DNA from 2 places in the Paenarthrobacter sp. RAF54_2 genome. Region 1 is predicted to be linked to the other one. Evidence: predicted binding sites of a transcription regulator. Region 1 holds the regulator's gene; the other holds the start of a gene.
The links. The regulator HrcA, encoded in region 1, represses chaperone genes, less so after heat shock. The targets are predictions, from matches to a motif close to TTNGCACTCGNNNNNNNCGAGTGCNAA.
Positions count from the first base shown of each region.

Region 2: the regulator HrcA is predicted to act here: its motif matches at 1,776-1,802, upstream of groL (chaperonin GroEL).

Region 1 is NZ_JBFRDV010000018.1:43,825-47,236, reverse strand. It holds gene AB4Y87_RS18050 (DUF3097 domain-containing protein) at 1-820, opposite strand, end outside; gene hrcA (heat-inducible transcriptional repressor HrcA) at 995-2,002, shown strand; gene dnaJ (molecular chaperone DnaJ) at 2,061-3,188, shown strand; gene AB4Y87_RS18035 (16S rRNA (uracil(1498)-N(3))-methyltransferase) at 3,191-3,412, shown strand, end outside.
Region 2 is NZ_JBFRDV010000021.1:10,968-14,379, forward strand. It holds gene AB4Y87_RS19425 (uracil-DNA glycosylase) at 1-202, opposite strand, end outside; gene AB4Y87_RS19430 (DUF3263 domain-containing protein) at 312-647, shown strand; gene AB4Y87_RS19435 (LytR C-terminal domain-containing protein) at 696-1,316, shown strand; gene AB4Y87_RS19440 (cold-shock protein) at 1,505-1,708, shown strand; gene groL (chaperonin GroEL) at 2,022-3,412, shown strand, end outside.

The sequences.
Region 1 (3,412 bases):
CTACCCTTCCCAGCAGCGACGCTTCCAAGTCGGCGTAGCTGCGTACCGCACCAAGCAGGCGCTGCCAGCCGAGTCCAATGTCTTCGGCGGTTTCGTGCGGCCAGCCGAACGCGGTCAGTATCCCGGTCTTCCAGTCAGTGCCTCGTGGAACTTCCGGCCACCGCTCAATACCCAGCACTTTTGGCCGGATGGCTTGCCAGACGTCTATATACGGATGGCCGACGATCAGGACGTTTCCGGCGGCTCCGGGTACCGTCATGGCTTCTGCGGCGATGCGTGATTCCTTTGAGCCTGCCACGAGGTGGTCTACCAGGATCCCGAGCCTGCGCCCTGGCCCGGGCGAGAATGCGGCGATAGCTGACTTGAGGTCGTCCACGCCGTGGAGTGGCTCTACGACGATGCCCTCAATGCGGAGGTCGTCGCCCCAGACTTTCTCCACCAGCTCGGCGTCGTGCTTGCCTTCCACCCAAATACGGCTCGCCTTGGCCACCTGTGCACGATGGCCCAGGACCCTTACGGACCCGGATGCCGTTCGACCCGACTGCACAGGCGAACCAGGAGCCTTTGCTGCCGGAGGCATGAGACGGATGGCCTGCCCTTCAAGCAGGAAACCGAACCCGAGTTGGAACGACTTGGTTTTGCCACGCCTGTCCTCAAGGGAGACGATGTGCATTCCCCCCGATTTCTCCACCCGTGTGACTTCGCCCACCCAGCCGGACTGGACGTCTTCAAGGACCATCCCGCGCTGGACGGCTACCTCGGGGAGTTGGCGTTTGGCAGGAGCGGACAGATCCTGCGGGCCCCACGTATCGAAAGCCAAGGACTTCATACCCCTCTGTGCTGGTTGTGCTGGGAATAACTCCCGCGGGCGGTTTCAATGCTAGCAACGTGCTGGCTCATACTAGACTTGTTAGCACTTGGGCATGTTGAGTGCTAAGTGAGTGCTGTTTATCCGTCCCGATAAAGGCCCGGACAGTCGTCAGGAGGTGTTGCAATGAGTGAGCCACGCAAGCTTGAAGTGCTGCGCGCAATCGTTGAGGATTATGTGCATTCCCGTGAGCCTGTTGGATCCAAGGCACTTGTGGAGCGGCACCATCTGGGCGTTTCCAGCGCCACCATCCGGAACGATATGGCTGTGCTGGAAGAAGAAGGCCTCATCGCAGCGCCGCATACCAGCGCAGGCCGCATCCCCACGGACAAGGGCTATCGGCTGTTCGTGGACCGCATCTCGCAGGTCAAACCGTTGTCCGCCGCGGAGCGTCGAGCCATCCACTCGCTCCTTGAAGGGCCGGACGACCTCGATGACATCCTTGAGCGCACGGTCAGGCTACTGTCGCAACTGACCAACCAGGTCGCCGTCGTTCAGTATCCGCACTCCAACCGTGCCCTGGTCCGTCACGTTGAATTTGTCCTCCTGGCGCCAAAGCAGGTGCTCGTGGTGCTCATCGCAGATACAGGAAGCGTTGGCCAGAAGGTCATCGAGGCTGGCTCCGATGTAAGCAACGAGGCCTTGATGGCACTGCGTTCCCGGTTCCTGGGAAGCATCGCGGGAACCCAGCTGGCACTGCTGCCGCAGGTGTTGCCTTCCGTAGTGGCGCTGTGCCCACCGGAGCTTCGGGGACTCGCGCAGCATCTTGCCCATGGTCTCCAAGCCCTCAGCGACACCAGCCGCGAAGAGCGCATCGTCATGGCCGGAACAGCCAACCTTGCCCGCTCAAATGTCGATTTCCCGTTGAGTATTGGGCCAGTGCTGGAAGCTCTTGAGGAACAAGTTGTCATGCTTAGGTTGTTGTCCGATATGGGGGATGATCCCCGCGGCGTGACAGTGAGCATCGGGCGCGAGAATCCTTACGATGGCCTGGCCGAGGCCTCGGTCGTGGCAACGGGGTACGGCTCCGGTGCCAAGGTGGGAATCCTCGGACCAACCCGGATGGACTATCCCACCACCATGGCTGCCGTGCGCGCCGTGGCCCGTTACCTTTCCCGCATTCTCGGCGGCTGACGCAAGCCCCGAGGTAAGAATCGCCGTCTAACCGTATAACAAGGAAGAGATACAGACTTTGAGCAGCCACTATGACGTTTTGGGAGTCTCGCCGGAAGCCACCGGGGAAGAGATCAAAAAGGCGTACCGCAAGTTGGCGCGAAAGCTTCACCCGGACGTCAACCCGGGGGAGGATGTCGCGGAGCAGTTCAAGGCCGTGACGCATGCTTACGAAGTGCTGTCCGACCCCCAAAAGCGCCGGGTCTACGATGCCACCGGTAACGAGAATGGCACTGACAACGGCTTTGGTGGCGGCTACTCCGGCCAGGGTTTCGCGTTCCAGGACATCTTCGATACCTTCTTCGGCGGTGGCGGCGGGCACGCTGGTCCGGCCTCCCGTGTGCGCCGCGGCCAGGACGCACTCATCAGTGTCCGCATCGACCTCAAGGACGCCGTGTTTGGTGTCAACAAGAAGCTCGAAGTTGATACGGCAGTCGTCTGCCCCACGTGTGATGGCAGCTGCTGCCGGCCCGGCACGCATCCCGAGCGTTGTGACATTTGTGGCGGCAGCGGCCAAGTCCAGCGGGCCGTTCGATCCATCCTGGGCCAGGTCATGACCACGGCGCCGTGTGGTTCCTGTGAGGGCTTCGGTACGGTCATCAAGGATCCCTGCAACGAGTGCAACGGGCAGGGCCGTATCCGCAGCCGGCGTTCCCTCACCATCAAGGTTCCTGCCGGTGTTGCGACAGGTACGCGCATCCAACTCTCCGGACAGGGCGAAGCAGGACCAGCTGGCGGACCTGCGGGCGACCTCTACGTAGAGATCCGCGTCAACAATGACTCCACGTATATCCGCGAAGGCGACGATCTGCACGCAACACTGAGCGTTCCGATGACAGCCGCCGCTTTGGGCACGGAACTGAGCCTGGAAACTTTCGACGGGCCCCAGGAGATTGATGTCAAGGCCGGCACCCAGTCCGGCGAGGTCATCACGCTTCGCGGGTTGGGCGTTACCCACCTCAGGGGCTATGGCCGAGGCGATCTCAAGGTGCACCTGCACGTTGAGACACCGGTCAAGCTGGATCCAGCACAGGAAGAGCTCCTGCAGCAGCTTGCCAAGTTGCGCGGCGAGCAGTTCAGCGAGGGCAAACTCGTGGCCAGCGGCGGCATGTTCGCCAAGCTGCGGGACAAGCTCGGTAACCTGTAGCGGTGAGCAACCCCGTTTTCTTCACGCCCGCCGGGAGCCTGGACGGAGTTGAGCCGGGCGCTGTGTTCGTCATCGACGGTGCAGAAGCCCGGCATGCCGTTACCGTGAAGAGGCTCACTGTCGGTGAGTCCGTGGACATCGCCGATGGCGCAGGAGCCCGCCTGACAGGCACGGTTGCAGAAGTTGGCCCTGGAAGTTTGTCCGTCACGGCATCCGAGGTAGTT
Region 2 (3,412 bases), on a different contig from region 1:
CTGCAGGAAGGACGTGGATCCCTTGGGCAGCCTGAGCCGCAACAAAGGCCAAAGCCTCACGGAGTTGGCCTTCCACGGGTCGCAACGCGTCCGCCCAGTCCACGGCCATCAGCTCTTCCAAGGGTTGGTCAACAAGCTCCTCGAAGCCCCGATCGGCAACGCCGGCGGGTTCCAGGTCAAACAGTGCATCCTCACCAGTCACCCTGTCATTGTCTCCTCCAGAGCATCGGCGGTGCGAATGACAGCGTTGTTATTCGCCCGTAACATGGGGGGTAGGACATTTTCCCCCAACCAGCGTCAAGGAGTGTGCCGTGGCAGAACCAGCACCGGAACCAATGGCGCCGCAGTCTACCGGTTTCGCACTTGAAGACCTGGCAGCCGAGACCCGCAGCGACTCACCTCTAAGTGACCGTGATCAGCAAATGTTGGCCTTGGAACGGCAATGGTGGAAGTACGCCGGCGCCAAGGAACAGGCGATCCGTGAGCTCTTCAATCTCTCCGCCACGCACTATTACCAGATCCTGAACGCACTTATCGATACCGAAGATGCGTTGGCCCACGATCCCATGCTGGTGAAGAGATTGCGTAGACTACGTACGTCGCGCCAACGTGCGCGGACAGCGCGCCGTTTGGGGTCCGACGCGTAAATCGCCCGGCTGATCGTCAGCAGCAACCAGCAAGGACAAGGCTTCACCATGACCAAATTTGCCAAGGATGAATTCGACCGGGTCCCACAGAACAGCTCCCGGCAGGGGGTGCACCGTGACGCCCAAGAGACAGTCCGCCCCAATTTGTGGCCGGTCTTGACAGTAGGGGCCGTCGCCCTGGTGCTGGGACTCGTAGCTTTCCTGATACTTCCGCGGCTTGGCCTGGTGGCCCCCAGCGCGTCCACAAGCGTCTCGACGCCGGCGCCCCAGCAGAGCGAAACCTCCCCTTCTGCTGCACCTACCGAATCAAGCAACGCACCCATCGCTTCCGGCGAGCCGAGCCCGGGAACCACGTCTTCAGGCGAAGCTTCGGCAACTCCTTCTGCTGCGCCGGTGGACAAGTCCGTTGCAGTGGCTGTCTACAACGGCACGGCTACGGCTGGGCTTGCCAGTCGCGTCGCGGGCCTGGTCCAAGGCGATGGTTGGGCTTTGGGATCTGTGGGGAACTGGGGCGGCCTGCCGCAGCAGTCGTCCGTGGTCTTTTACAACGTCCCTGGACAGAAGGCGAATGCAGAAGCACTGGGCAAACTCCTCGGTATCACCGCGGTTGTTGAGTCTCCTGAAATACAGCAGCCTCTAGTGGTTGTTGTGGGACCTGGCTACCGGTAATTTCGCTGAATCCCGCCCGTTTTTCTGTGGTTTCAGCCTCGAAAGCTGCAACTCGGTTAAGCCTCAATAACAAAAGTCATGGTCGGCCCCTCGGCAGCAGCGCGCGGATAGTGACTGTGGTTACAGTGGATTGATTCCGGTCCGGAGATCCCGGCAACCGGTCTTGCTACTGTGAAAGTGTGGGCATCATGGCTTTGGGAACCGTCAAATGGTTCAATGCCGAAAAAGGGTACGGCTTCATCACTGTGGATGACTCCGGCGACGACGTCTTCGTGCACTGGTCCGCTATTCAGATGGAAGGCTTCCGTGCCCTCGAGGAAGGCCAGCGGGTGGAGTTCGAATTAGGCGAAGGCCAGAAGGGTCCGCAGGCCGAAAGCGTCCGCGTTGCATAGTCCCTTCGGCCGTCACGTCAGCTAACGGCTGAAACCCCTTTGTTTATAGCGCAAAGTGGCGCTTCTGCTTGCACTCTCCCCGGTCGAGTGCTAATTATTGATTTAGCACTCCTACGCTTCGACTGCTAACTCCGGCCCGGCCTACGCCGGCGGCGGATGGCTCTCGGAACGTCAGGGGGATCAAGAAACACCTTGGTGGGGTGAGGTCCGGAGCGCGGGGCATACAGAGGCCGCAAGCAAAGGACCGTCCGTCGCGGGCACCCCATCTGACAGGTTCCTTCTTAACGACTGTCCCGAAAGGACTACCGCCGTTATGGCCAAGATCATTGCATTTGATGAAGAGGCACGCCGCGGCCTCGAGCGGGGCCTGAACATCCTCGCCGACGCCGTCAAGGTCACCCTCGGCCCGCGTGGACGCAACGTCGTCCTCGAAAAGAAGTGGGGCGCCCCCACGATCACCAACGATGGTGTTTCCATCGCCAAGGAGATCGAGCTGGACGACCCTTACGAGAAGATCGGCGCTGAGCTGGTCAAGGAAGTTGCCAAGAAGACGGATGACGTCGCTGGCGACGGTACCACCACCGCTACGGTTCTCGCCCAGGCACTGGTCAAGGAAGGCCTGCGCAACGTTGCCGCCGGCGCCGACCCCCTGTCCCTGAAGCGCGGTATCGAGAAGGCTGTTGAGGCAGTCATCAAAGAACTGCTCGCCTCTGCCAAGGAAATCGAAACCAAGGAAGAGATCGCGGCCACGGCTTCCATCTCCGCCGGTGACCCGGAAATCGGCAGCCTCATTGCCGAAGCCCTGGACAAGGTGGGCAAGGAAGGCGTCATCACGGTCGAAGAGTCCAACACCTTCGGCCTGGAGCTCGAACTCACCGAAGGCATGCGCTTCGACAAGGGTTACATCTCCGCTTACTTCGTCACCGACGCTGAGCGCCAGGAAACGGTCCTCGAAGACCCGTACATCCTGATCGTCAACTCCAAGATCTCCAACGTGAAGGAACTCGTCACGGTTCTGGAGAAGGTCATGCAGTCCAACAAGCCGCTGCTGATCATCGCCGAAGACATCGAGGGCGAGGCTCTGGCCACCCTGATCGTCAACAAGATCCGTGGCACGTTCAAGTCTGTTGCCGTCAAGGCTCCGGGCTTCGGTGACCGCCGCAAGGCCCAGCTCGCCGACATCGCCATCCTCACCGGTGGCCAGGTCATCTCCGAAGAAGTTGGCCTCAAGCTCGAAAACGCTGGCCTGGAACTCCTCGGCACCGCCCGCAAGGTCGTTGTCACCAAGGACGAGACCACCATCGTTGAAGGTGCCGGCGACGCCGAGCAGATCGCTGGCCGTGTTGCCCAGATCCGCGCCGAGATCGAAAACTCCGATTCCGACTACGACCGCGAGAAGCTGCAGGAACGCCTGGCCAAGCTGGCCGGTGGCGTTGCAGTCATCAAGGCCGGCGCCGCAACCGAGGTTGAGCTCAAGGAACGCAAGCACCGCATTGAGGACGCAGTCCGCAACGCCAAGGCTGCCGTTGAAGAAGGCATCGTCGCCGGTGGTGGCGTTGCCCTCATCCAGGCTGGTGCCAAGGCATTCGCCAACCTCACCCTCCAGGGTGACGAAGCAACTGGTGCCAACATCGTCAAGGTTGCCATCGACGCTCCGCTGAAGCAGATCGCCTTCAACGCTGGCCTCGAGCCGGGCGTTGTTGC